Regions from separate parts of the Mesorhizobium sp. M8A.F.Ca.ET.161.01.1.1 genome, predicted to be linked through region 4. Evidence: riboswitches for the same ligand, from Rfam matches in the RefSeq annotation. Region 4 holds a riboswitch; each other region holds the start of a gene.
The links. Region 4 has a riboswitch for cobalamin ahead of bluB (5,6-dimethylbenzimidazole synthase). Riboswitches for the same ligand answer to the same signal wherever they lie in the genome.
Positions count from the first base shown of each region.

Region 1: linked by a shared signal. The riboswitch ahead of EN804_RS09090 (DUF1636 family protein) and the one ahead of bluB (5,6-dimethylbenzimidazole synthase) in region 4 are both predicted to bind cobalamin.
Region 2: linked by a shared signal. The riboswitch ahead of EN804_RS26935 (aromatic ring-hydroxylating dioxygenase subunit alpha) and the one ahead of bluB (5,6-dimethylbenzimidazole synthase) in region 4 are both predicted to bind cobalamin.
Region 3: linked by a shared signal. The riboswitch ahead of EN804_RS08870 (CbtB domain-containing protein) and the one ahead of bluB (5,6-dimethylbenzimidazole synthase) in region 4 are both predicted to bind cobalamin.

Region 1 is NZ_SRTD01000003.1:89,788-96,886, forward strand. Features, by position in the region: gene EN804_RS09085 (winged helix-turn-helix domain-containing protein) at 173-1,372, shown strand; cobalamin riboswitch at 1,402-1,608, shown strand; gene EN804_RS09090 (DUF1636 family protein) at 1,646-2,080, shown strand; gene cobW (cobalamin biosynthesis protein CobW) at 2,077-3,129, shown strand; gene EN804_RS09100 (cobaltochelatase subunit CobN) at 3,148-6,669, shown strand; partial or broken gene cobG (precorrin-3B synthase) at 6,666-7,099, shown strand, end outside.
Region 2 is NZ_SRTD01000014.1:102,106-109,204, reverse strand. Features, by position in the region: gene EN804_RS26965 (carbohydrate ABC transporter permease) at 1-193, shown strand, start outside; gene EN804_RS26960 (alpha-glucosidase) at 198-1,862, shown strand; gene ugpC (sn-glycerol-3-phosphate ABC transporter ATP-binding protein UgpC) at 1,892-3,004, shown strand; gene EN804_RS26950 (DUF680 domain-containing protein) at 3,084-3,332, opposite strand; gene EN804_RS26945 (DUF680 domain-containing protein) at 3,397-3,603, opposite strand; gene EN804_RS26940 (DUF680 domain-containing protein) at 3,677-3,877, opposite strand; cobalamin riboswitch at 4,372-4,574, shown strand; gene EN804_RS26935 (aromatic ring-hydroxylating dioxygenase subunit alpha) at 4,689-5,936, shown strand; gene EN804_RS26930 (hybrid-cluster NAD(P)-dependent oxidoreductase) at 6,014-7,099, shown strand, end outside.
Region 3 is NZ_SRTD01000003.1:42,994-50,092, forward strand. Features, by position in the region: gene cobD (threonine-phosphate decarboxylase CobD) at 1-28, opposite strand, end outside; gene cbiB (adenosylcobinamide-phosphate synthase CbiB) at 27-1,001, shown strand; gene cobO (cob(I)yrinic acid a,c-diamide adenosyltransferase) at 998-1,621, opposite strand; gene cobU (bifunctional adenosylcobinamide kinase/adenosylcobinamide-phosphate guanylyltransferase) at 1,623-2,138, opposite strand; gene EN804_RS08865 (CbtA family protein) at 2,131-2,934, opposite strand; gene EN804_RS08870 (CbtB domain-containing protein) at 2,950-3,129, opposite strand; cobalamin riboswitch at 3,166-3,364, opposite strand; gene EN804_RS08875 (aromatic ring-hydroxylating dioxygenase subunit alpha) at 3,508-4,674, shown strand; gene EN804_RS08880 (MFS transporter) at 4,725-5,924, opposite strand; gene EN804_RS08885 (DUF1624 domain-containing protein) at 6,161-7,099, shown strand, end outside.
Region 4 is NZ_SRTD01000011.1:98,804-105,902, forward strand. Features, by position in the region: gene dxs (1-deoxy-D-xylulose-5-phosphate synthase) at 1-665, opposite strand, end outside; gene EN804_RS24250 (pirin family protein) at 738-1,658, opposite strand; gene EN804_RS24255 (DUF2277 domain-containing protein) at 1,699-1,965, opposite strand; gene EN804_RS24260 (exodeoxyribonuclease VII small subunit) at 2,058-2,309, opposite strand; gene EN804_RS24265 (histone deacetylase family protein) at 2,313-3,239, opposite strand; cobalamin riboswitch at 3,418-3,600, shown strand; partial or broken gene bluB (5,6-dimethylbenzimidazole synthase) at 3,772-4,281, shown strand; gene EN804_RS24275 (hypothetical protein) at 4,446-5,429, opposite strand; gene EN804_RS24280 (TetR/AcrR family transcriptional regulator) at 5,517-6,125, opposite strand; gene EN804_RS24285 (MFS transporter) at 6,245-7,099, shown strand, end outside.

The DNA of each region.
Region 1 (7,099 bases), on a different contig from region 4:
ACAACGAGCTGGACGGCATTCCGGGAGAAACTGGTCTCATAGGCTCCTGTTTGATTTCCTTCTCTTTTTACTCCACTTTTCTCTCCTGACAGGGTTGCCGCCAAAACCCTGCTAGCATGGGCTGGAATCACCCATCACATCTTTGTCAAAGCACCCTCAGAGTGACGCCTGCATGAAGGAAAAGATCTCGCTAGCCGCCGCCCGGCGCATCGCGCTCGCCGCTCAGGGATTTCTCGATCCCCGCCCCGCCGGCATGCCCGACCGCCGCCATTTCGCCCGCGTTCTGTCCCGCACCGGCCTGTTGCAGATCGATTCCGTCAGTGCGGTGGTGCGTGCCCACTATATGCCGCTCTATTCGCGTCTGGGTCCCTATCCCGTCGCCTTGCTCGACAACGCCGCCGTGACGCGCAAGCGCACGGTGTTCGAATATTGGGCGCACGAGGCCTCATTCCTGCCGGTCGAGACGTACCCGCTGATGCGCTGGCGCATGCAGCGCGCCGAGCAAGGCGATGAAATGTATCTGGGGCTGGCCAAATGGGGCCGTGAGCACGCTGCCTATATAGAAGAGATCTACCGCCAGGTCGTCGATCGTGGCCCGATCGCCGCTTCGGCGCTGGAAGGCCAGAAAGGCTCCGGCGGCTGGTGGGGTTGGAGCCACGCCAAGCACGCCTTCGAATGGCTGTTCTGGGCCGGCCGCATCACCACGGCGCACCGGCGCGGTTTCGAGCGCTTCTATGACCTGCCCGAGCGGGTGCTGCCGCAAGCGATCCTCGACCTGCCGGTACCGGCGGCCGAGGATGCACATCGCGAATTGCTGCGCATTTCCGCCCGCGCCCACGGCATCGCCACATCAGGCGACCTGCGCGACTATTTCCGGCTCTCCCCCGCCGACATGAAAGGCCGGCTCGAGGAACTGGTCGAACTCGGCGAGTTGTTGCCGGTCCGTGTCGAGGGGTGGGACAAGCCAGCTTACCTTCATAGGGATGCGCGTTTGCCACGCAAGATCGAGGCCCGCGCCCTGCTGGCGCCGTTCGATCCCGTCGTCTTCGAGCGCTCGCGCTCGGAGCGGCTGTTCGATTTTCACTATCGCATCGAAATCTACACCCCGGCCGAGAAGCGCCAATACGGCTACTATGTCCTGCCCTTCCTGCTTGGCGACAGGATCGTGGCGCGCGTCGACCTCAAAGCCGACCGGCCGGCCAGTGTCCTGCGCGTCCATGCCGCCTATGCCGAGCCCGGCGCGCCGCCTGAAACCGCCGCTGAACTTTTCGAGGAATTGAAGCAGATGCAGGGCTGGCTTGGGCTTGAACGCATCGAAGTGACGCCTGCCGGCGACCTCGGCCCGGCGCTGTCCGACATCGCGGTGTCGTAAGCTCGCGTTGACACCGCTGCCCGCAAGAGCCTAAATCCGATCCAGACGGTCTCCTCTCGGCAAAGGGAGGAGCCAAGAGGGAATGCGGTGCGGGCCGAAAAGCCCAAATCCGCGGCTGTCCCCGCAACTGTAAGCGAAGAGCCAAGGCCGAAAGCCACTGGGATTGTCCCGGGAAGGCGGCTACCCAAGGCGATGACCCGCGAGCCAGGAGACCTGCCGTCTGGAATGCAAGAATCCGATCGCCCGGCGGGTTTTCCGGGCAAGGAGCCTGATTTGGATCGCGACAGCAGTTTCTCGGCTGAAACAACGGACATTTCGTCCGGCGGGGATGATTCCCTGGCCGGCATCACTGTCATCGTCTGCGCCTCCTGTCGCGACGAGACCGGTTCCGACGCCCATCCCCGGGCCGGCGAACTTCTGGCTGAAGATACCCGCCAAGCCGCCTCGGGCGAGCAAATTCGCATCCGCACGGTCGAATGCCTCGGCAATTGCAAGCGCAGGCTGAGCGCCGCGATCCTGCGCGACGGATGCTGGAGCTATGTGTTCGGCGACCTGACCACAACCAGCGGCGCCGATCTCGTCGCCGGCGCGAAACTCTTCGCCACCTCGACCGACGGCCTCATTCCCTGGCGCGGCCGGCCCGATAGCCTCAAGCGCGGCCTCGTTGCCCGCATCCCTCCTCTCGACATGCTGAAGGACTTGATATGACCGCTCCAAATTCGGCCGGCAATCTCTCCCGCGTTCCCTGCACCGTCGTTACCGGCTTCCTCGGCGCCGGCAAGACGACGCTGGTCCGCCATCTCCTGGAAAATGCCGGCGGCAAGCGGATTGCCATCATCGTCAACGAATTCGGCGATATCGGCATCGACGGCGAAATCCTCAAGGGCTGCGGTATCGACACCTGCCCCGAGGAAAACATCGTCGAACTGGCCAATGGCTGCATCTGCTGCACCGTCGCCGACGATTTCGTGCCAGCGCTCGACCAGATCCTGTCGCTGACGCCGAAGGTCGACCACATCCTGATCGAAACCTCCGGTCTCGCCCTCCCCAAACCTTTGGTCCAGGCGTTCCAGTGGCCGACGGTGAAAAGCCGCGTCACCGTCGATGGCGTCATCGCCGTGGTCGACGGTCCCGCACTTGCGGAAGGCCGCGTCGCCAACGACATGGAAGCCCTGCAGGCGCAACGCGCCGGGGATGAAAGCCTCGACCATGACGATCCGGTCGAAGAGGTGTTCGAGGACCAGATCGCCTGCGCCGACCTGATCATCCTGTCGAAGAGCGACCTGATGGACGCCGAGGGCTCGGCCCGCGCCAACGCCATCGTCAACGAACACTCCGCCCGCGCGGTGAAGATCGTGCCGACGTCGCATGGCAAGGTCGATCCCTCGGTGCTGCTCGGGCTTGGTCTTGCCGTCGAGGACGACATCGAGAACCGCAAGTCCCATCACGACGGCGCATTCGACCACGAGCATGACGACTTCGACACATTCATCGTCGACATTCCCTCGATCGCCAATCCCGACGATCTGGCAAAACGTGTCGCAGAGGCCGCCGAACAGGAAAACGTGCTGCGTGTAAAAGGCTTCGTCGAGGTCGGCGGCAAGCCGATGCGGCTCCTGCTGCAGGCCGTCGGCCCACGCGTCAATCATTACTATGACCGTGCCTGGAGCGCCGAGGACGACCGCCGCTCGCGCCTGGTCGTCATTGGTCTCAAGGGGCTGAACCGTCCGGCGATCGAACGTATCCTCGCCGGCTGATTTCAGACACGGACCGCGATGCACATCCTCACCACGACCTCCGCTTCGCTTGACGACCTCGCCGAGCCTGTCGATCTCAGGCAGACGCCGGCGGATATCGTGGCCTTGTCCTTCACCGACAGCGATCTCGCCGGACTGGCGGCGGCGTGGAAGGCGGACGCCGACCGCCTGCCCTCCATGCGGCTTGCGGCACTGCGCGACCTGCGCCATCCCATGTCCGTCGACCTCTGGATCGACAGCGTCGCCCGCCATGCCAAGGTCATCCTGGTGCGCATCCTCGGCGGCAACGACTGGTGGCGCTATGGCTGCGACCAGCTGGCGGTGATTGCCCGTGAGCGCGGCATCAAACTGGCGCTGCTTCCGGGTGAAAGCCATGACGAGGATCTCAGGCTGATCGAAGCCTCGACGCTGCCACGCGCCGAACTCGACGGCCTGCTTGGCTATTTCCGAGAGGGCGGCCCGGCCAATATGAGCGCGCTGGTTCGGAGGCTGGCAGGCCTGGCTGGACAGGATACGTCCGTCGCCAGTCCGGTCAGCGTGCCGAAGGCCGGTTACTATCAGTCTGGATTGGGGGTCGCGGAGGAGCCGGACCTTTCAGATGTCGGCGCTCCCATCGTCCCTATCCTCTTCTACCGCTCGATGCTGCTCGCGGCCGACGTTGCCCCGATCGATGCGCTGGCCGAGGCCTTGCGCTCCCAGGGACTGGCAGCGGTCCCGATCTTCGTTTCCAGCCTTAAGGATCCTGTGTCCCTGGCGTTCGTCGAAAATGCCATCGCATCGCTGAAACCTGCCGCCATCATCACCGCGACCGCCTTCGCTTCGGGCGCCGAACCCGGCGTCGAAACCCTGTTCGACCGCGCCGGCGTACCCGTCTTCCAGGTCATCGTCGCCACCACGCGCCGCGATGTCTGGGAAAACAACCAGCGCGGCCTGGCGCCGGCCGACCTTGCCATGCATGTCGTGCTGCCCGAACTCGACGGCCGCATCCTTGCAGGCGCCATTTCCTTCAAGGGCGAGAGCGATGTCGATCCGGCGCTTGGCCACCGTGCGCTGGCCAACCGGCCGGAACCGGATCGTGTGACGCAGGTGGCTAAGCGCGTTGCGGCCTTCATCCGCCTGCGGGAGACATCGCGCGCAGAGCGCAAACTGGCGATCCTGATTCCCGATTATCCCAGCGCTCCTGGCCGCACCGGATATGCGGTCGGGCTGGATGTGCCGTCCAGTGTGCTGGCGATGCTGCACGACTTGAGCGAACAGGGCTATGCCGTTGAGGGGATTCCGCAAACACCGCGCGCGTTGCTGGATCTGCTGGAGCACGGCAATGATCGATTGGGGCTCGACGACTATGGTGCCTTTTCTATTGAGCTTCCGACATCGGCAATTGCCGCGGTAGACGCCGCGTGGGGCAGAGCAGATCAGGAGACAGGTTTGCGCGAGGCGCCCCCCTCTGTCCTGCCGGACATCTCCCCCACACGGGGGGAGATTGTGCCCGCATCTCCGCTTTCGCCAATCTCGAAGGTTAAAGAACGGGCGCCGAAGTTGCCAATCTCCCCCCTCGTGGGGGAGATGTCCGGCAGGACAGAGGGGGGCGCTCAAGCGCCAGCCTCAGCAAACTTCCCCTTCCGTGCCGCAACCTTCGGCAACATCACCGTGGCACTCGCCCCTGATCGCGGCCGTTCCGCCGATCGCCGCGCCGATTACCACGACCCGACACTGCCTCCGCGCCACGCCTTGATCGCCTTCGGCCTCTGGCTGCGCAAATCGCTCGGCGTCCATGCCTTGATCCACGTCGGCGCCCACGGCACGCTGGAATGGCTGCCCGGCAAGACCGTCGCGCTTTCGCAAAACTGCTTCCCCGAGATCGTGACCGGGTCCCTGCCCGTCATCTATCCCTTCATCGTCTCCAATCCAGGCGAGGCGGCGCAGGCCAAACGGCGCATCGCCGCCGTCACCCTTGGCCATCTGCCGCCGCCGCTCGCCGGTGCAGGTCTCGACGAGCACCAGCACAAGCTCGAACGCCTGGTCGATGAATACGCCCAGGCCGATGGCCTTGACCGCCGCCGCCGCGACCGTCTCGCCAGGCTGATTGTCGAAACCGCGCAAAAGACCGGCCTTGCCTCCGAAGCCGGCGTCGCCAAAACCGATGCGCCCGACGAAGCGCTGCGCCGCATCGACGCCTGGCTCTGCGATCTCAAGGATTTCGCTATCAAGGACGGGCTGCATATCTACGGCCGCGCGCCCGAGGGCGAGCCGGATGCCATGCGCCGCCAAAGCGCGGCAGCCGAGAAGTCGGCGCTGTTCGCCGCGCTCGATGGCTGTCACGTCAAGGCCGGCCCGGCTGGCGCGCCCGCACGGGGCCGCTCCGACGTGCTGCCCACTGGCCGCAACCTGTTCACCTCGGACCCGCGCACTATGCCGACGCCGACCGCCTACGACCTGGGCAAGGCGGCGGCGGTAGAAGTGGTACGCGGCTACCTGCAGTCGCATGGCGACTGGCCTCGTTCCCTGGTCATCGACCTCTGGGGCTCGGCCTCGCTGCGCACCGGCGGCGAGGAGATCGCGCAGGGCCTGGCGCTGATGGGCTGCCGGCCGCAATGGGACACTGCCACCGGCCGCATCACCGGCATCGAGGTGCTGCCGCCGGCTATACTCGGCCGTCCGCGCGTCGACGTCACCTGGCGCATATCAGGCCTGTTCCGCGACATGTTCCCGACCCAGATCGCGTTGATCGATGCCGCCGCCAACGCCGTTGCCGCCCGCGACGAGGACGATTCGGAAAACCCGCTCGCCGCCAAGACCCGCGCCGATGGCAAGATCAGCCCGCGCATCTTCGGCACATCGCCCGGCACTTACGGCGCCGGCGTCGAGGATCTGTTGTCGAGAGGCGACTGGAGCGCGCGCGATGAGATCGGCCGCGCCTATCTCGACGCCACCTCGCATGCCTATGGCGGCGCCGGCGGCGAAGGCGTCTCGGCGCCTGGCGCCTTCGAGGGACGCATCGCCGAAGCCGATCTTATGGTTCACACCGGCGACGATCCCGGCCGCGATATTCTTGAAGGCTCAGCCGACGTCGCCTTCATCGGCGGCTTTTCGGCCGCCCTGGCCACACTCGGCAGGAACGCCGACGTCATCGTGCTCGACACCACCGATCCGCAAAAACCGAAACCGCGATCGGTCGGCGAGGCCGTGTCGCGTGTGGTGCGTGCCCGCGCCGTCAACGCACGCTTCATCTCAGGCCAGATGCGGCACGGCCCGCGTGGCGCCTCCGAATTCGCCGAAACGGTCGATCGGCTGGTCGGCTTCGCCGAGACCACCCATGCCATTTCAGGCGCGCTGATCGAGGCCGTGCACGATGCCTATCTCGGCGATCCGGACGTTCGCGCCTTCATCCTGCGCGAAAATCCCGCCGCCGCCAAAGTCATCGCCGAGCGCTTCCTGTCGGCGCGCCGCCGCGGCCTCTGGCATCCTTTGCGCAATTCCATCGACGACGATCTCGCCGCGCTGATTGCGGAAGCCAACGCGCCCGGGGTCGCGGCATGAACGCCTTCTCGCGCCGTGGCGCCTGCCCCGCTCTGTCCGCGCCGATGCAGACAGGCGACGGCCTGCTGGTGCGCCTGAACCCGGTCGCCGGAGGTCCATCCTCCGGAGGGTTGTCGCCGAAGCTCTTGATCGGGATCGCCGAATCCGCCTTGCGGCACGGCAACGGCATCATGGAAGTCACCGCGCGCGGCAGCCTGCAGATACGCGGCCTCACGGCGGACAGCACTGCGTTGCTGGCGGCGGAGGTGGATGCATTGGGAATCGCGGTGCGCACCGGGGTGCCGGTCGAGACCGGCCCGCTGGCAGGCATTGACCCGCAGGAGATCGCCGATCCCCGGCCGATGGCGGAAGAGATTCGCGTGGCCGTCGAGGAAGCCGGGTTGACGCAGCGGCTGGGACCGAAGGTTTCGGTGATCGTTGACGGTGGCGG
Region 2 (7,099 bases), on a different contig from region 4:
TTTCCTCGGAACGGCGCCCGATCAGATCGTGCTGACGGCCAAGCTCAATGCGCTGCTCGGCTCGCGCGGCGGCAACTGGGAGATCCTGACGACATCGGCCTTCATCACCATCATCGTGCCGCTGATCGTCTTCTTCTCGCTGCAGCGCTATTTCGTCCGCGGGCTGCTGGCCGGCTCGGTGAAAGGAGGTTGAGACAATGCAATCGGCTTTGAAGGCGACTTCGAAACCAGACCCCGCCATCGACCGCGACTGGTGGCGGGGCGCGGTGATCTATCAGATCTATCCACGCAGCTTTCAGGACTCCAATGGCGACGGCATCGGCGACCTCAAAGGCATCATCGGCAGGCTGCCCTACATTGCCGCCCTTGGCGCGGATGCCATCTGGATCTCGCCTTTCTTCAAATCGCCGATGAAGGATTTCGGCTACGACGTCTCGGATTATTGCGACGTCGACCCGATGTTCGGCACGCTGGCGGATTTCGACGCACTGACGGCGGAGGCGCACCGGCTGGGCCTCAAGGTGATGATCGACGAGGTGCTGTCGCATACCGCCGACATCCATCCCTGGTTCAAGGAAAGCCGCTCGAGCCGCGTCAATCCGAAGGCCGACTGGTATGTCTGGGCGGACGCAAGGCCCGACGGTACGCCGCCCAACAACTGGCTGTCGATCTTCGGCGGCTCGGCCTGGCAATGGGACACCAGCCGCCAGCAATACTACCTGCACAATTTCCTGGCCGAGCAGCCCGACCTCAACTTCCACAACGCGGAAGTCCAGGACGCGCTGCTCGACGTCACCCGCTTCTGGCTGGAGCGCGGCGTCGACGGCTTCCGCCTCGACACCATCAATTTCTACTTCCACAGCCAGGGGCTGGAAAACAACCCGCCGCTGCCACCGGAAGAGCGCAACGACCAGACCGCGCCGGCGGTCAATCCCTACAACTACCAGGATCATATCTACGACAAGAGCCGGCCGGAGAACCTCGCCTTCCTCGAGCGTTTCCGGGCGCTGCTCGACGAGTATCCGGCGACCGCCGCGGTCGGCGAAGTCGGCGATTCGCAGCGCGGGCTGGACGTGGTCGCCGCCTATACAGCGGGCGGCAAGCGCGTGCATATGTGCTATTCCTTCGACTTCCTGGCGCCGGAAAAGATCGGCGCAGCCAAGGTCCGCTCGGTGCTGGAAGCCTTTGGCGAGGTGGCCAGCGACGGCTGGTCGTGCTGGGCGTTTTCCAACCATGACGTGATGCGCCCGGCCTCGCGCTGGGCCGCCGGCGAAACCGACCCGACCGCTTATCTCAAGGTTATCTCGGCATTGCTGATGTCGCTGCGCGGCTCGGTCTGCATCTACCAGGGCGAAGAACTCGGGCTCGGCGAGGCCGACCTGCGCTTCGAGGACCTGCAGGACCCCTACGGCATCCGCTTCTGGCCGGAATTCAAGGGCCGCGACGGCTGCCGCACACCCATGGTGTGGGACGGCAATGCCAGCAATGGCGGCTTCTCCCAGGCAAAGCCCTGGCTGCCGGTGCCGGCCAAGCATCTGTCACAGGCGGTCAACGTGCAGCAAGGTGACGAAACCTCGCTGCTTGAGCATTACCGGCGCTTTCTCGCCTTCCGCCGCGCCCATCCGGCATTGGCCAAGGGCGACATCAGCTTCATCGAAAGCCAGGGCGACACCGTCGCCTTCACCCGCCGGGCGGGCAATGAGGAGATCGTCTGCGTCTTCAATCTGGGCGCTGCGCCAGCGAAGGTTGACTTCGGCAACCGAACCCTGCAACCTTTGGCGGGACACGGATTTTCCGGGCAGGCAAGCACCGGTACGGTCGAACTCGGCGGTTACGGCGCCTGGTTCGGGCGCATAGGCTGAACATCTGAGGAACCACTGGGAGGAAATCAATGGCCGATGTCAATTTGAGACAAGTGAAGAAGTCCTACGGCAATCTCAACATTCTCCACGGCATCGACCTCGACATCAAATCGGGCGAATTCATCGTCTTCGTCGGCCCGTCGGGCTGCGGCAAGTCGACCTTGCTGCGCTCGATCGCCGGGCTTGAGGAAATCACCTCGGGCGAACTCAAGATCGACGGCCAGGTGGTCAACGACGTGCCGCCATCGAAGCGCGGCATCGCCATGGTGTTCCAGTCCTACGCGCTCTATCCGCACATGACAGTCTACGACAACATGGCCTTCTCGATGAAGATCGGCAAGGAAAGCAAGGCCGAGATCGACAAACGGGTGCGGCAGGCCGCCGAAATCCTGCAGCTGACCAAATATCTCGACCGCCTGCCCAAGGCGATGTCGGGCGGCCAGCGTCAGCGTGTCGCCATCGGCCGCGCCATCGTGCGCAATCCAAAAGTGTTCCTGTTCGACGAACCGCTGTCGAACCTTGACGCGGCACTGCGCGTCGCCACGCGTATCGAGATCGCCAAGCTCAAGGAATCGATGCCCAACACGACCATGATCTATGTCACCCACGACCAGGTCGAGGCGATGACGCTGGCCGACCGCATCGTGGTGCTAAAGGATGGCCACATCGAGCAGGTCGGCACGCCCATGGAGCTCTACAAGAACCCCGGCAACCTATTCGTCGCCCAGTTCATCGGCTCGCCGGCCATGAACATCCTGCCGGCCACGGTCGACAAGACGGGCAACCCGACCATCATCAGCCATGTCGGCGGCCGCAAGGCGACGGTGCCGATCGCGACGCCTGCTTCGGCAAAGGGAGCGGCGGTCAGCTTCGGCGTGCGGCCGGAAGATCTCGCGATCGCCAGTGGTGCGGACTATCTGTTCGAGGGGACGGTCGATTATGTCGAGCAGCTCGGCGAGGTTCAGTTGGTCTATATCGACATCGGCCGTGCCGACCTGCCGCTGGTGACCAAGCTGCCGGGCAATGTCGAGGTCAGGCGCGGCTCGACGCTGCAGTTGACCGCCAATGCCGGCGACCTTCATATCTTCGATGCGGATGGACGGTCGTTCGCGCTGCACGAAGCGGAAGCAAAAGCCGCCTGAGGCCAGCCATGTCTCGACAACAAAAAAAGAGAGCAGCGGGCAGGCCCGCCGCTCTCTTTTTATACATCACGACGGCTGGTTAGTTGTTGCCGAAGAGATTGCGGTCTGCGCCGTGAGGGGCGGACTTCTGCACGTCGCCGGACGAGTTGAGCAGCTTGTAGATGGGTGAGTCGCTGTTGCGGACCGAACCCGTATGCGACGTATCGACATTGACGGTCGACGATGCAGTGGGCTGATTGGCGCCATTGGAGCCATAGTTGTCACTGCCGGCGAAAGCGCTGCCGGAGAGGGCCAGAACGGCGGCGGCAGCAATGAGGATCTTGTTCATTTCCAATACTCCTAACGTCTTGAATTCCACGAGTGGCGAGCGAGCCCGCCACTCGCAACAGGCGTCAACGGCCGAAGAGGTTGCGATCGCTACCCGGCCGGGTAGGCGCCTCGGTGGCCGGAGCCGACTTGCCGATCGACGCGGTGTTCGCGTTGTCGGTCGACGTGACAGCCGCCTGGTTGGCACCGCTCGAACCGTAGTTGTCGCTGCCGGCAAAGGCGCTGCCGGAGAGGGCCAAGACGGCGGCGGCGGCAATGAGGATCTTGTTCATTTTAGGTACTCCTGAATTTGTGGCATCCACCCCGCGCGGCAGGGTCGCCCCGCCGCAAGCCGGGGATCGGCTGTTAGTTGTTGCCGAAGAGATTGTGGTCGGCGCCCTGGGCAGGCGTCTGAGCAGCCGGCTCCGACTTGCTGGTCGAAGCGGTGTACGAGCTGTCGACAGTGGCAGCGGGGGTGGCGGCGTTCGAACCGTAATGGTCGCTACCAGCGAAGGCGCTGCCGGAAATGGCCAGAAGGGCGGCGGCAGTGAGAACAATCTTTTTCATTTTGGGTACTCCAGTATTTTTCCGTCCGTCTAGCGGCGTGTCTTGGGATTAAAATCGCGTCGTTCGGACCGCCCCGATGTGGGAGAGCACCTCTGCTGTTTCCAATCACGAAGTTGTTCAGCGTGGACCATGACTCTACCACTTGAAATTGTGCCAGTGATTTCCACATCTGTTATTTTCTGTCGTTATATCAATCAGTTAGCTAAAAATGGCACCCCGATCACCAACTGTATCGGAGGCTCGGCGTTCACACCGTCCTGCACGCACCGTCAACAGAAACGAACCGTTCGGTTCGATTTTAGAATCTGCTAATAGTCACTTTTCGAAACTGTTAACCTTTTCGCCCCCGGCAAAGGGGTCGAAAAAACGGTGCCGGCGCGCCTGGCGACAGAAGGCGATTTGATGATGCGACCCCTGTCACGACGTTCCAGCATGCGTGTCGCGCCGCATGGATGCGATGTCGCTTTCATGCCGATGTCGCAAACCCTGCCGTGATTAGATCAGGCATCTCAGGTGCCGCTGCGTGACGACGGAGCGGAGAATTGGGAAGCCGGTCAGATTCCGGCGCTGCCCCCGCAACGGTGGTGGAGTTCAAGTCGCAACGGGAGACCACTGGGCGTAAGCCTGGGAAGGTGTCGCGATGGTCCGTAAGGACGACTCCAGAGCCCGGAAACCAGCCCGAGATGGCTAGAACTCGACTGATCGCGGTGGGCGGTCAAGAGGCGGATGGTGTTTGTCCGGCTTTGCGCCGATCTGCGTCCAGTCCTTCCTCAATCACCACCAGTTCAGTCCTTGAAAATGAGGACAGGACATGGACGCGCGCAACGACATGCTGAGGCTCTTGAACAGCCGCAGACAAGGCTTTTCGCTGGAACAGCCTTTTTACACCGACCCGGACTACTTCAAGCTCGACATGGAGCTGATCTGGTATCGCGACTGGCTGTTCATCGGCCATGATTGCGAATTGCCCAAGCCGGGCAGCTTCATCACCGTGCAGATCGGCGACTATCCTATCGTGCTGGTGCGCGATCAGCAGGGCAAGATCAACGCCTTCCACAATTCCTGCCGCCATCGCGGCAGCCGCGTCTGCAACAGCGACAAGGGCATGGCCGCCAAACTGGTCTGTCCCTATCACCAGTGGACCTATGAGCTGGACGGGCGCCTGCTGTTCGCCCGCCAGATGGCCGAGGGGTTCGACAAGAGCCAGTTCGGGCTGAAGCCGGTCGCCTGCGAAAGCGTCGCCGGCTATGTCTTCATCTGCCTGGCCAAGGAGCCGGCCGACTTCGCGCCGATGCGGGCGATGATCGAGCCCTATCTCAAGCCGCACCGGCTGAGCGAGGCCAAGATCGCCTTCGAGAGCACGATCATCGAGAAGGGCAATTGGAAGCTGGTCTGGGAAAACAACCGCGAATGCTATCATTGCGCGGGCAATCATCCCGAACTGTGCAAGACCTTCCCGGAAGCACCGACCGTGACCGGCGTGCAAGGCGCCGACAGCGATCCGGAGATGCTGGCGCACTGGGCGAAGTGCGAAGCTGTTGGCCTGCCCAGCAAATTCCGCATCGACCCGGCCGGGCAATACCGCGCCACCCGCGCGCCGCTGCTGCGCGACGCCCAGAGCTACACGATGACCGGCAAGCGGGCGGTGAGGAAGGACCTGTCCGACAGCGTTTCGGCCGACCGCATCGGCACGCTGATGCACTATCACTACCCGACGACCTGGAACCACATCCTCGTTGATCATGCCGTCACCTTCCGCGTGCTGCCGGTCAGCGCCACCGAAACGGCAGTGACGACGAAGTGGTTGGTGCACAAGGACGCGGTCGAGGGTGTCGACTACGATCTCGCCGAACTCACCCATGTCTGGACCGAGACCAACGACCAGGACCGCCGGATCGTCGAGGAGAACGCTTTCGGTATCCTGTCGCCGGCCTATGAACCCGGCCCGTATTCGGAGCTGCATGAAGGCGGCGTCATCCAGTTCGTCGACTGGTATGCCCGCTTCATCGGTCCGCGCCTGGCCGAAGGCGGGCGGCCGGCGCTGCGCAGCGTCGCCTAGCGCATGTCACCCAAAAGTGTGCAGCGGTTTTGGGATCACGACATCCGCAAAATGAAAGGTATGCAGGGATGAATGCGATGACCGACCTTGGCCTCTATCGCCATCTCGACCAGATGGCGCCCTGGAACGACAGGCTGCAGGTGCTGGAAGTGACCGGTGTCAGCGACGAGGCGCCCGACGTCAAGACCTTCACCTTCCGGTCCGACAACCAGACCTGGTTCCGCTACAAGCCGGGCCAGTTCGTGACGCTGGAACTGCCGACGCCGGATGGGCCGCTGATGCGCACCTACACGCTGTCGTCGTCGCCGTCGCGGCCGTTCTCGATCGCGGTGACGGTGAAGGCGCAGGCGGGCAGCATCGGCACACGCTGGATGTTCGATCACCTGGCGCCCGGCTCGCACGTCAAGGCCTATGGACCGGGCGGCGACTTTTCACTGCACAGCCATCCGGCGGCGAAATATCTGTTCGTCTCGGCCGGCTCCGGCGTGACGCCGATGATGTCGATGCTGCGCTGGCTGAACGACTGTGCGCCATGGACCGATGTCGGTTTCGTCAACTGCGCGCGGCGCCCGGAAGAAATCATCTTCCGCAAGGAACTCGAACTGCTCGGGGGCCACATGCCTGGCCTGTCGCTCGGCTTCATGATCGAGGAGCGGTCGAGCCGCGAGGGCTGGTACGGCCATATGGGCCGCATCGACGCCATCCGGCTGCCGCTCCTGGCACCCGATTTCCGCGAACGCGAAATCTTCTGCTGTGGGCCCGATCCCTTCATGCGCGCCGTGCGCGGCATGCTCGAAGCCGCCGGCTTCGACATGGCAAAGTACCATCAGGAAAGCTTTGCCGCGCCGACCGTGGACGAAGTCCCGGCACCGTTTGCCGCGCCGGCTGAAGCCGGCGCGGCAATTTCCGTCGAAGCCGCGACGCCGATCCGCTTCGCGCTTTCGGATGTCGACGCCGACTGCGTCGCCGGCCAGACCGTGCTGCAGACCGCGCGCGCCTCGGGCGTGCGGATACCGGCGGCCTGCGAATTCGGCCTGTGCGGAACTTGCAAGGTGAAGAAAGTCTCCGGCAGCGTCGAGATGAGTCACAATGGCGGCATCCTCGATCATGAGATCGACGACGGCTTCATCCTGGCCTGTTGTTCCAAGCCATTGTCGGCGCTG
Region 3 (7,099 bases), on a different contig from region 4:
GGTCCACCGCTCCTTCAAGAAGCTTCATGTCAGTCCTGATCGCTTTCCTGTCATTGGTTGTCGAATTCGCCCTCGGTTATCCCGACTGGCTGTTTCGCGCCATCGGCCATCCGGTGACGTGGTTCGGAAGGCTGATATCCTTTCTCGACTTGAGGCTCAACCGCGCCACTGATCCCGACGCGCTGCGTCGCCAACGTGGTGTCCAGGCGCTTCTCGTCATCGTGCTGGTGCCGGCGGCAGCAGGTCTTTGCGTGCAGCTTGTCCTGCTCTGGTTCGTCCCCTTGGGATTGATCATTGCCGTCCTTCTGGCGACATCGCTTCTGTCGCAGAAAAGCCTTTACGAACACGTCGAAGCCGTCGCCGACGCGCTCGACAGCGGAGGCCTCGACATGGGCCGAGCCGCCGTCTCGCGAATCGTTGGCCGCGATCCCGAAACGCTGGACCGCGCCGGCGTCTGCCGGGCGGCGATCGAGAGCCTGGCGGAGAATTTCTCCGACGGCATCGTCGCCCCCGCCTTCTGGACCGGTGTCGGCGGGCTGGCCGGCGGCGCCGCCTACAAGGCCGCCAACACCGCCGATTCGATGATCGGCCACCGCACCCCACGCCATGAGGCCTTCGGCTGGGCGGCGGCACGCTTCGACGATTGGATCAACCTGCCGGCATCACGGCTGACGGCGGTGCTGATTGTGCTGGCCGCTTTCCTGGTCAAGGGCACCGACCCCGGCAATGCCTGGCAGGCGGTACGGCGCGACGCGAAAAAACACCGCTCGCCCAATGCCGGCTGGCCGGAAGCGGCCATGGCCGGCGCACTTGGCCTCGCGCTCGCCGGGCCGCGCAGCTATGGCGGCGTCGTGGTCGACGACGTCTTCATGGGCGAAGACGGACGACGCGATGTCGACAGCGGCGACATCCGGCGGGCGCTCCAACTTTATCGTGTCGCCGACTATTTGCTGATTGGCCTGTTTGGGCTGATCGCGGTGATCGCAATCCTGGTGTTCTAGAACTCGATGCCCTGCTGCGCTTTTACGCCGGCGGAAAAATGGTGCTTCGTCAGCCCCATCTCGGTGACCAGGTCCGCCGCCTCGACCAGCGCCGGCTTCGCGTTGCGACCGGTGACGACAACGTGCAGGCCCTCGCGGCGAGCCTTGAGCGCGGCAACCACCTTGTCGAGATCGAGATAATCGTAGCGCAGCGCGATGTTGAGTTCATCGAGCACGACAAGGCTGATCGAGGGGTCGCCAATCAATTCCACGGCCTTGGCCCAGGCGGCTTCGGCGGCCGCGATGTCGCGCTTCAGATCCTGCGTTTCCCAGGTGAACCCCTCGCCCATCGCATGCCAGACGATCCGGTCGCCGAAGGCGGCGAAAGCGTCCTTCTCGCCGGTGTGCCATTTGCCCTTGATGAACTGGACGACGCCGACGCGCTTGCCGTAGCCGAGCATCCGCAGTGCGAGACCGAAGGCGGCCGTGGTCTTGCCCTTGCCGGGGCCGGTGTTGACGATCAGCAACCCCTTCTCGATCGTCTTGCCCGCGACCTCGGCGTCCTGCACCGCCTTGCGCTTGGCCATCTTGGCGCGATGGCGTTCTTCATCCCGGTCTTTGGAGCCCTTGTCTTCGGTCATTTCATTTCACCTTGAGCGGTAGCCCCGCCACCATCAGGAGCACCGTATCGGCGACCGCGGCGACCCGCTGGTTGAGCCGACCGGCGTCGTCGCGAAAACGCCGCCCCAGCGCATTGTCGGGCACGATGCCTTGCCCGACCTCGTTCGACACCACGAACCACGGCCCGCGCGGCCGCGACAGAACGTCCGCCAGCCGTCGGCACGCGGCCTCGACGTCGTGATCCGCCAGCATGTGATTGGTCAGCCACAGCGTCAGGCAGTCGACAAGCACCGGCTGATCATCCGGCAACGCCTCCAGGGCTTCGGCAAGGTCGAGTGGCGCGTCGATGGTCGACCAGCCCTCGCCGCGCCGCGAGCGGTGCAGCGCGATGCGTTCATGCATCTCGTCGTCATAGGCTTGCGCCGTGGCGATATAGGCCCATGGCGAGGGCAACGCCGCCACCAGGGTTTCTGCGTGCGCGCTCTTGCCGGAGCGCGCACCACCGATGATGAAGGTCAGCTTGCCCAGATCAGGCAAAGCTGTCGCGCAGGCTGGTCGCCGTGCCGGTGAAGCGCCCGCGAACCACGCCAACGACCGCGCCGAGCACCAGCCAGAACACCAGATTTGTCACCGTCACCGCCACCACGAACTGATGGTGCAGGCCTTCCGGGATCGGTGTCTCGAAGCTGTCGGGCTGCGGCGCGCCGACAATGTGCGGCGCGACGATCAGCAAGACCGCGAGGATGGTCAACGGCAGCGATCTGCGAAACACGATCAGGCCAAGGCCGATAGCGGTTGCCGCCACCGTTGCCGACCACCAGATCTGGCGCGGCAGGAGATCGGCCGCCGGCATTGCAGGCAGCTCCGGCTGCAGGCCGAGGCCAGGCGCCAGTGTGAACACGGCAAAGCCGGCCAGACCCCAGAAAACGCCCTGGCGCCAGTTGCCGACGCCGCCTGCGAATTCCGAAACCGCGACCAGGACCAATGCGAAGCCGATGCCGGTGACGATATTGGCAAGCACGCTGAAGGCGAAACGCTCTAAGCCGTCGGCCGGCGCCCAGCCTTCATCCTCCGCTACCGGAGCAGCTGCTTCCGCTGCCGGCGCGGCGGAACTCATGGCATTGCCTGCCGGAGCGGCCGTGCTCACGGCGCCGGTATCGGTTGCCGCGGGTGCCGCGCCATGGTCGTGATGATGGCCGCCGCCTGCCTTTTCGTAGACTTCCGCTTTCAGGATCAGCGGAACGGTCGCATAGGCCTGCATGCAGGCAAGAACGACACCGGCCACGAGCCCCGCGATCGCCGCGACGAACACGACGTTGCGAAAAAGGTTCATGATGTCAGATCCCAGTTAGTGGCAGGGAAACGCCATCGAGTGGCGATAATCGTGGGCGGCGTTGTGGACCGCATCGATGTGCGAGAAGCCGACAAAGCCGACAACGAAAATGCCGAGCAGCGCGGCGAGCGCGAGCTGCATGAAGCGCGACTGCGAGGAGACGGAGGCGCCGAGGGAGACGGTAGCAGTGGTCATTTCCAGTCCTTTCGCCCTCCACCCGAGGGCATAGAAGTCAGTCTTTTCGCCGCCGGCAGGTCTCCTGGCTCGCGGATAAGCGCCCTTCCCCACCTTCCCGAAGAAAAATCTTCAGTGGCATATGGAGAGGACTACCGCACACAGTTGCGGGGGCAGCCACGGCATTGGGCGAAACCTCGCCCGCACCGCATTCCCTCTTGGCTCCCAAAAAGGAACCGACGACGTTGGTGACTATAGGGAAATTCGCCGCGCGCGGCAAACCAAATTCCGACAGCCGCCAGCGCAGGAGCGTCGTATCGGCAAAGCCGCTCCCATCCCGTCCTGATTGACAAACTTCATGGCCGGGTGTCGGCTGGCAAGCCTCACAGGAAGCCAGCCATGCAGCCCAATGCCAGCGAGCGCGATCCTTATAACGGGCTGACCCGTACCGAGCCGACGCTGCCCTCATCGGCATATTGGGACCAGGAGAGCTATAAGCGTGATCTCGACGCCATCTGGTACAGAGACTGGCTGCTCGTCTGCCGCGAGGCCGATCTGGCGCAGCCGCTAGCCTTCCGCCGATTCCGCATCGGCACGCAGGACATCCTCGTGCTGCGCGACGACACAGGTGAGCTGCGCGCCTTCCACAACACCTGCCGCCATCGCGGCTCGCAGCTTTGCCAGGAGAGCGAGGGCCGCCTGAAAGCGCGGCTGATAACCTGCCCGTATCACGCCTGGTCCTACTCGCTGCGCGGCGAGCTGGTGCGCGTGCCGTCGAAATCGCTGCCTGACGGCTTCGACAAGGCCGATCACCCGCTTTATCGCGTCGCGCTCTCGGTGTGGCGCGGCTTCGTCTTCGTCAATCTTGCTGAAGATGCCGCCGGCTCGGCGCAATCCTCCTTCGATCCCGCGTCCGGCAACCTCGGCAACTGGCCGCTCGAAACGCTGGTCTCAGGCCATGTGCTGCGCAAGGTCATGAACTGCAACTGGAAGATCTTTTGGGAAAACTTCAACGAGTGCCTGCACTGTCCGGGCGTCCACAAGGACCTGTCGCGGCTGGTGCCGATCTATGGCCGCGGCCTGATGAGCCGGCATGACGATCCCGAATGGCTCCGCCACGCCGACAATGACGCGCCGGAATTTTCCGGCGGCTTGCGCGCAGGCGCCCAGACCTGGTCGCGCGACGGCCAGACGCACGGGCCGGTCTTCTCAGGGCTGAAGCCGGCGGAACGCAGCGCCGGCCAGACCTATGCCACCAGCCTGCCCTCGATGTTCATCGTCGGCCATGTCGACTATGTCAGGACCGTGCGCCTGGTGCCGCTCGGTCCCGAACAGACGGAGCTTGTCGCGGAGTGGCTGTTCGCGCCCGAGGCCCTCGCCGAGACCGATATCGACAACATCATCACCTTTGGCACACAGGTGCTGGAGGAGGACGCCGCCATCTGCGAGGTCAACCAGAAGGGCTTGCGCTCGATGCGCCACACAGCCGGCGTGCTGATGCCCGAGGAATATGATCTGCACCGCTTCCACAATTGGGTGCGCGAGCGCCATGCGGCGGTGACATGAGGGTATGTCGAGATTCAGGTCAGGCCGGCATCACCTGAATATCGACATACCTACAGGGACTTCGGCAGGTAGCGCCAGGTCATGAAGCCGCAAAACGCCGCCAGCAGGCTGAGGGTGACGAACACCGATCCCAGGCCGAAGAACGCCAGCACCACCGAATAGACCAGCGGCGGCGTCAGTTCGGAAAAATCGAGATAGGTGCGGTAGACCGCCGCCATCTGCGCCCGCTCATAGGAGCGTACCGAGCGCATGAAGGCGGTCGAACCCAGGGCGTCGAGCGCGATGGTGAAGAAGGCGCCGCACAACAGGAAGGCGCCGGTCAGCAACGGTGCTGTCGCTCCGATCGTGCCGGCGGCCAGCAGCGATGCCGACATGGCGAAATAGGCAAACGTCATGGTGCGCCGGCCGCCAAAGCGCTTTCCTGCCTTGCCCCAGAAGATAGCCATGAACAAAAGCGCGTTGCCGGCCGAGACCAGCAGGCCGCCAGCGATATCGCCCTGCCCGGTGATGACCATGAACAGCGGCCCATAGACGAAGAATGTCGTCCAGAAGCAGGAGCGGCCGAAGGCGATCAGCCAGGCGAGTCTGAGCCTCGGCTGCGCCACGAAGCGGCCGATATTGGCGAGCGGATTGGCCGGCCGCGTCTTACCCGGGCGGATCGACGGGTTGTCACCCAGCCGGTAGGTCCAGAACAGCGCCAGCAAGGCCAGGGCGAACACCGCCACCGCACCATGCGCGGCATAGATGCCGAAATGCGCGTAAAGAAAGATGCCGAGCGTCGGCCCACAGGTCCAGGCAACCATCGACCACGCCATGCGCAGCGATTCGGCCTGCATGAAGTCGGTCTTGCGGATGTGGTCCATGATGTAGAGGTTGAGCGTGATCGACAGCGCGCTGGCGCCCATGACGCGGCACAGCATGCCGGCCAGTTGCCCGGCGAGCGTATGGGAAACGAAGAACAGCGAGCCTATGGCAAGCAGGCAGGCGCCGGCGGTGTACACCCACCGCCGCGCGAAGCGGCGGATCAGCATCGGCATGAACAGGGTCACCGACAGGCCGAGCAGCGACACGACGGTGTAGAGGATCGAGACGACCTGCTCGTTGTGCAGGATTTCGTAGGCCTGGATCGGGATGACGCTCGACACCATGGCGCGGGCGAAGGATTCGACCGCGTAGAGCGAGGCGAAGGTGCGCGCGTCCGCGGCCTTGAGGGCCGGAAGCCAGATCGGATGGCGCACATGGGTGGACATTGCTTCCCCAAACAGAATCGCGGCGCCAAATCTGGCGCGGACATTTCAGGCCCATTAAGAGGAAACCGACGCACACCCGGCAAAAAGCGAAGCCGGTCAAAGGCTTTCCCGCGCTGGCCCAAACCCGGCGGCTGGCGCGGGCTCCGCCGCGCGGTCCGGGCCAGGGCGACCGGTCTTCTTCTATCCGGTGCAACCGTGATAGTCGTCTTGGAGGGGCTGAATCAGATCACGAGACCATGAGCATCAACACGCCGACCGCACCCGTTCCGGAGCCATCGAAGCGAATCGTCGCCATCGACATCGTGCGCGGCATCGCGTTGATCGCGATGGCGAGCTACCACTTCACCTGGGACCTGGAATTCTTCGGTTACACCGACCCTGGTCTCACCGCCTTCGGCTGGTGGAAGATCTACGCCCGCTGCATCGCTTCGACCTTCCTGTTCCTGGTGGGCGTCAGCCTCTATCTCGCCCATGGCCGACAGATCCGCTGGAACGGTTTCTGGAAGCGGGCCGCCATGGTCGCCGGCGCGGCGGTCGCCATCTCGGTCGTCACCCGCATCGCCACGCCCGACGGGTTCATCTTCTTCGGCATCCTGCACGAGATCGCGCTGGCGAGCCTGCTTGGCCTCGCCTTCCTGCGCCTGCCGGCGCTGCTGACGCTTGTCGTCGCCGCGCTCGTCATCGCGGCGCCAGCCTACCTGCGCTTCGAGGCCCTCGATCATCCGTGGCTGTGGTGGATCGGCCTGTCGGCGATCAATCCGCGCTCCAACGACTATGTGCCGCTGTTTCCATGGTTCGGCGCCGTGCTTCTCGGCCTCGGGGCGGCGAAACTCGCTTCCGCTTCCGGTATACGGGCACGTCTGGCGAGCCGCGTGCCAGGCCGCTGGGCCAATCCTCTGGTCTTCATCGGCCGCCACAGCCTGGCCTTCTACCTGATCCACCAGCCGCTGCTGATCGGTTGCGTCTGGCTGTTCTCGCAAGTGATGCCCGCGCAGGTCGACCCCCCGCGGGTCAATTTCCTGAAAACCTGCCAGCGCTCGTGCGAGCAGATGCGCAACGCAACCTTCTGTTCGAGCTATTGCGGCTGTATGCTCGAGACTCTCGAAGGTGAAGGCTCTCTTGATCGGCTCTACAACAACGACCAGACTGCGGACTTCAGGGCGCATCTGTCCGAT
Region 4 (7,099 bases):
AGCTTCTTGCCGAAGTCGCGCAGGCCGACATAGGTCTTGCCGGAAGCCAGTCGCGCCAGATAGGCGCTCATGGCGCCGGTCGGCGGCGCGATCGACATGTCGTTGTCGTTGAGGATGACGATGAGCCGGGCATCGAGCGCGCCGGCATTGTTCATCGCCTCATAAGCCATGCCGGCCGACATTGCGCCGTCGCCGATGACGGAAATGACATTGTTGCGGCCGCCTGAGAGGTCGCGGGCGGCGGCCATGCCCAAGCCGGCCGATATCGACGTCGAGGAATGGGCGGCGCCGAACGGGTCGTATTCGCTCTCGGCCCGGCGGGTGAAGCCCGACAAGCCGCCTTCCTGGCGCAAGGTGCGGATGCGGTCCCGGCGTCCGGTCAGGATCTTGTGCGGATAGGCCTGGTGGCCGACATCCCAGATCAGCCGGTCATCGGGTGTGTTGAAAACATAGTGCAGCGCCACTGTCAGTTCGACCACGCCCAGGCCGGCGCCAAGATGGCCGCCGGTGCGGGACACGGCATCGACCAGTTCGGCGCGCAGCTCGGATGCCAATTGCGGCAATTCGCTCTCGGCCAGCGTGCGCAGGTCGGCCGGGATGCGAATCCTGTCGAGAAGCGGCGTATGCGGCGTTGCGTTCACGTTGGGCCCAGACTTTCTGTTCATCGGCGGGATAGGCCGCCGGCCGGCGAAAGTAAATGCGTGTCGGTGACGCGGACGGCCAGCCTCTCGATCCGCTCAGCCTTCCGGCAGCGGAATGAATTCCTTCTCATCGCCAGGAACGATATCGAAGCGGCCGGTCTTCCATTCCTGCTTGGCCTGCTCGATGCGCTCCTTGGACGAGGAGACGAAATTCCACCAGATGTAGCGCTTCGAACCGAGCGAGGCGCCGCCGAACAGCATGAAATGCGCCCCGGTCAGCGATGATATGACGATCTCGTCGCCGGGGCGGAACACCAGCAGCCGTTCCGCCGGAAAGACGTCGCCCGAAATCGAGACCTCGCCCTCCAGCGTGTAGATGGCGCGCTCTTCCGCATCGGCCGGGATTTTGACACTGGCACCAGGCGCCAGCCGCAAATCAACGTAGAGCGTTTCGGAATCCGCCCGCACCGGAGACCGCAACCCCTGGAAATCGCCGATGACGACGCGGCCGCTGACGCCTTCGGCATCGATTTCGGGAAGCCGAAGCGCCGCTGTGTTCTCGAACACCGGCGCAACCTCTTCCTTGCCGTCGGGCAATGCCAGCCAGGTCTGCAGGCCGGAGATGGACATCGGCGCGCCGCGCAATTCCTGCGGCGTGCGCTCGGAATGGACGATGCCGCGGCCCGCGGTCATCAGGTTCACGTCGCCGGGCTCGATCACCATTTCGGTGCCGAGCGAATCGCGGTGCCTGATCTTGCCGTCGAACAGATAGGTCACGGTCGACAGGCCGATATGCGGATGCGGACGGACATCGAGCGCCTGGCCGGCGCGCAGGATCGCCGGACCCATGCGATCGAAAAAGATGAACGGCCCGACCAGGCGCCGCTTGGCGGTCGGCAAGGCGCGGCGCACATCGAAGCCGCCAATATCCTTGGCGTTCGGGATGACCATCAGCTCGATCTGGTCGCTGGCGAAGGCATCGCCGGCCTCAGGGTCTTTCCCCGGGAAGAAGCTCATGAACTCTCCTGGTCAGCGCTCGGTGGCTGCCTCGGCCGCATCAGGCAAAGCGGATCGCGGCCTTTGCTCTTAGTTTGGCCGCCACCTCTTCGCGATTGCGCGGATGCTGGTGGGTTTCGAGGGAATCAAGCAATTCGCGTGCGGATGCCGCGATGGCTTCGACAGCATGATCGAACGCATGCTGGTTCTGTTTCGACGGACGCGTCGTTCCGCTCAGCTTGCGGACAAACTGGAGTGCCGCGTCGCGGACTTCGTCATTGGTTGCCGGCGGATCAAAATTGAACAGGGTCTTGATGTTTCTGCACATCGTTTCCAAACCTCCTCTGGTCCGTTTCAATCGGGACGAACTGTATCCTCAATCATGATCGTGTCCAAAAATCGGTAAGGCTGCTCGGAGCCTTAGTCCGCGTCGAGCGGCTCGGTTCCAACCGGCTTGCCATCGCGCGACAGCCTGATCTTCTCGACCTTGTCTTCGGCTGCCTTCAGCAACCGGTCGCAATGCGCCTTCAGCGCCTCGCCACGCTCGTAGATCCGGATCGACTGGTCGAGCGGCACGTCGCCACGCTCGAGATCATCGACGATCTTCTCCAGCGCGTCGAGTGCCTGTTCGAAGCTCATCGCCTTGACGTCTTCATTGATCTCACCGCTCATCATTCATCCTTTCATCAGTCGCCCGACATGGGCGGCGACCGAAAATGCCAATCCCTGCAGATCGTAGCCACCCTCGAGTAGGCTGACGAGCCGGTTGCCGCCGTGGCGTGCGGCGCGCTGCATCAACTGGCCGGTCGCCCAGTCGAAATCGTCCTCGGTCAGATTGATCTCGGCCAGCGGGTCGCGGTGGTGCGCGTCGAAGCCGGCCGAAATGATGATCAGGTCGGGGGCGAAATTGTCGAGCGATGGCAGCACGCGCGACAGGAAGGCATCGCGAAACACCTCGCTGCCGGTCTGTGGCGCCAGCGGCGCGTTGACGATGTTGCCGGCACCGGTCTCGTTCTTCGCCCCGGTGCCTGGGTACAACGGCATCTGGTGCGTCGAGCAATAGAGCACCGACGGATCGTCCCAGAAAATATCCTGCGTGCCGTTGCCGTGATGCACGTCCCAGTCGACGACGGCGACACGCTCGGCGCCGTGCCTCTTCTGCGCATGGCGGGCAGCGATCGCCGCCGTGTTGAAGAAGCAGAAGCCCATTGCGGTGGTCTTTTCGGCATGGTGGCCGGGCGGACGGGCGGCGACGAAGACATTGTCGGCGCGGCCCGCAAAGACGTCGTCGACGGCGGCGTTGGCGGCGCCGATCGCCGTGATCGCGGCCTGCCAGCTCTTCGGGCTGGCGGTGGTATCGGCGTCGATGTGGGCAATGCCTTCGTCGGGGATGGCGGCGCGGACACGCGCGACGAAATCGGCGGGATGCGCGTAGAGGATCGTCGCCTCGTCGCCTTGCGGTGCCTCGACGCGGTCGAGCGCGGCAAAAGCTTCGTCGTCGAGCACGCGCTCGATGGCGCGCAGGCGGTCGGGCCGCTCGGGGTGACCCGGCGGGGTGACGTGTTCGAGAAAGATGGGGTGCGTGTAGAGACGGGTAGCCATCTCCCCTATCTAGTGCCCCGACGCCGTAATGGCCATGCGTGGCGGCTTGATCGCTGGGGAAAATCACGCCTGCGTCCATTGGCGTCGCTGCGGGGATTGGCGCCGCCGGGGCTTCGGCGTAAGGTTGCCGCCACTGCCTGGTGCCTGCCGGTCTGTTTGTTTTAGCCGCATTCTGCGACGCCAAATGATTTCACTTGGCTGCAAATGCTCCGGCGGGAGAATCGGGAACACGGTTGAATTCCGTGGCGTGCCCAACGCTGTAAGGGGGACCGCGCCGGTAAATGCCACTGTCGATGACGGGAAGGCACCGGACGCGGGTTGATCCCGAGCCAGAAGACCGGCCTGGCAGGCATCGTCATCCGCATGGTCAGGCGGATGACATCAGAGCGATGTGGGTCCTCTTGGACGCGCAAAGTTCGCTCTGAGAATTTGAATTGCTGCAATCGCAAGGGGACAAGCGATGCCGGAAGCCATGACCGCTCCATTGGGCGATGGATTTGATCAGATAGCGCGTGACGCGGTTTATCGCGCCATGTTCACGCGGCGCGACGTCCGCAGCCATTTTACATCGGAGGCGATCGACGATGCAGTGCTGGCGCGGCTGCTGCTTGCCGCCCACCACGCGCCATCGGTCGGCTTCATGCAGCCCTGGAATTTCATCGTCATTCGCGATGCCAAGCGACGGGCGGAGGTGCGCGACCTGTTCCTTGCCGCGCGTGAACAGGAACTGCCGGCAATCGAGGCAGACCGGCAGGCGATTTACCGCAAGCTCAAGCTCGAAGGCATTTGCGAAAGCGCATTCAACATCTGTATCACCTGCGACCGCGAGCGCTCGAAAGGCTCGCCGCTGGGGCGCTGGCACAACCCCGAAATGGACCTCTACAGCACGGTCTGCGCGGTGCAGAATTTCTGGCTGGCCGCTCGCGCCGAGGGTGTTGGCGTCGGCTGGGTCAGCATCATCGAGGCGCAAGCGCTGAACAGCCTGCTGTCCATCCCCGATCACGTGACGCCGATCGCCTATCTCTGCGTCGGTCGTGTCTCGGAGTTCGCGCCGAAACCGGACCTCGAAACGCATGGCTGGGGCCGACGCCTGACGCTGTCCGACCTGATCATGAGCGAGACGTTTTGCGGCCAGGGTGAGGCACCGCTCAAATCGGCGGTGGCCCGCCTCGACACCGTCACAGGTGCGCCCACCAGCCCCGCCGATCAATGCGTCGCGGCGGCCGTGCCCCAGCGCGAGCCGCCGAAGGTCGAGAGCGCCTTGTCCTTGAGTTCCCGGAACTTCGACGAGGCTTCGGCCAGCCTGGCGTCCCAGGCCGGATCAGGCACCTGGCCCTCGATGGTCTTGAAATAGACCTGCATCAGGCAGGCAATGGCGAATGGCTCGATGAAGGCCGCCTTGAAAGCCCAGGCAAAGACGATGGCGAGCACGAAAGCCCAGCCGGCGAGTTGCCCGGGCATGACATAAAGAATGGCGGCTGCCGGAGCCAGCATCAGCAGGAAGATCACGAAAGACACGCCCCACATGATGACCGCCAGCCAGACGGCGTTCTTGACCAAGGTCTTGCCGTTCTGGGCGTAGAGCACCACGCCTTGCCGCGCCGTCTCGAAGGGCGAGGACGAATTGATGCGGATGTTGTAACCGAGAATGATCTCGTCGACATAGGTCAGCGACAGGCGGATCACCGTGTTGAGGAACGAGACCAGGCCGCTCAGGCCGGGAATGGGCAGGAAGGCCGCGATGCCGCCCAGCAGGCCGGTGATGGCGCGGATGGCGCCCTTGACCAGCTGGTCGACGACGAAAAGGATGTTCGCCTCGGCAAAGCGCTCGGTCACAACCTCTTTCGCGTAGGCGATCTGGTTCTGGCCGTCGGGAACGTCATGTCCGTCGATCAGATGCACCATGACGGCGATATGGCCTGCCTTGACGACGTAGAGGATGTATTCGCGCAGCCAGTAGACAGCGATCGAGACGACGCCGAATCCGACCACGCCGCCCCAAAGGGCAAAGGACAACGGTCCGTCGGGATCGGTGGAGATATGGCCGACGCCATAGCCGACCGAGGCACCGGTGCCGGTGGCCATGATGTAGGCCAGCGTGATGCCGAAATAGACGATCATGCGAAAGACAATGAAAGGCCAGGTCCGCATCATGATGGATACCGACCTGCCGATATCGAAATCCCACATGCCCCGAATCCCCCAGAGGTGGCTGTGGAGGATGCGCCCAAACCAGCTATTGTCAATTGGAGGCGGTGGCGGAAGCGCCACGGCGGCTCAGTTTGGCCGTGCTTCCGGTTTGTCGAGCAGGCCTTCGAGCAATTGCTTGAACGCGGCCACCACCTTTCTCGACGTCGCTTCGGGATCGTTCGAGTTGGCGATCCGCTGTGCGGCCTGACTGCTCGCACCGTTGATCAACCCCGCCGCCGTTTCGGGATCGACGCCCGGCACCACCATCCCCTCCTGTTGCAGCGCCGTCAGATGATCGGTCATTGAACCGACGCAGGCATTGGCATTAGACCATTGCGCCGGATCGCCCAGCACGGCCGGGCCATCCCGGAACATGATGCGCTGGATTTCCGGCTCCAGCGCCATTTCGATATAGGTCGTGCATTCGTCGACGAAATGCTGCCAGCGGGTCGGCGCCCTCGCCGCGACCTCATTCACCCGGGCGGCCATTTCCGCGTCGATCTCGGCGATAACCGCCTGCAGCAGTCCCTTCTTGTCGCCGAAGTGATGATAGAGGGCACCGCGTGTCAGTCCGGCCGACGCGGTGAAATCGTCCATCGACGCTTCGGCGTAGCCAATGGTGCCGAAAGCCTGGCGGGCCGCCGTGATCAGCTTGGCTCGCGTCTCGGCAATCATCTCCTTGCGGGGTTTGTGCATGGTTCTGGACCTATTCACATACGCCTCGTATGCCAATTGACATACGCTACGTATGAACTATCTGACATTCATACGCATCGTATGTAATTGTCGCTTCATCCTTTGTCGAGGAACCCGCCATGCAAAACCCCTATTCGGAAATCTTTCGCGCCCCCGGAGCCAAAGGCTTTGCGGCCGCCGGCTTCCTGGCGCGCCTGCCGATCGCCATGGCACCGATCGGCATCGTGGCTATGCTGTCTCAGACGCGTGGCGAATACTGGCTGGCCGGCGCGGTCTCGGCGACTTTCGCGCTGGGCAACGCTTTCGTGGCGCCGCAAATATCAAGGCTGGTGGACCGTCTGGGCCAGACACGCATCGTGGTCCCCACCACCATCATCACCGTGATCGCCTTCGCGGTCCTCATCTCGGCAGCCAATCAGGATTGGCCGGTCTGGACGCTGTTCGTCTCGGCACTGGCGGCCGCGGCCATGCCCAGCATGCCGGCAATGGTGCGCGCCCGCTGGACCGAGATCTTCAGAGGACGGCCGCAGATGAACACCGCTTTCGCATTCGAATCGGCGGCGGACGAACTGGTCTATATTGCCGGCGCGTCGCTGTCGGTGGGGCTCAGCGCAGGCCTCTTTCCTGAAGCCGGCGTCCTGGTCAGCACCGTGCTGCTGGCCATCGGTTCAACGGCTTTCATCCTGCAGCGCTCGACCGAACCGCAGGTGCGGCCGGTGGACCGTGCCACGAGCGGCTCGGCAATAAGGCTGCGGCCGGTGCAGATCATCACCCTTGCCTTGATTTTCATCGGCGCGACCTTCGCGACGACGGAAGTGAGCACGGTGGCCATCACTGGGGAATTCGGCCAGCCGGGCGCCGCCAGCCTTGTCATCGGCGTCTATGCGCTGGGATCGTTCGTGCTCGGCATCATCGTCGGCGCCCTCAACCTGCAAGCACCGCTGCAACGCCAGTTGGCAATCGCGGTCGCCCTG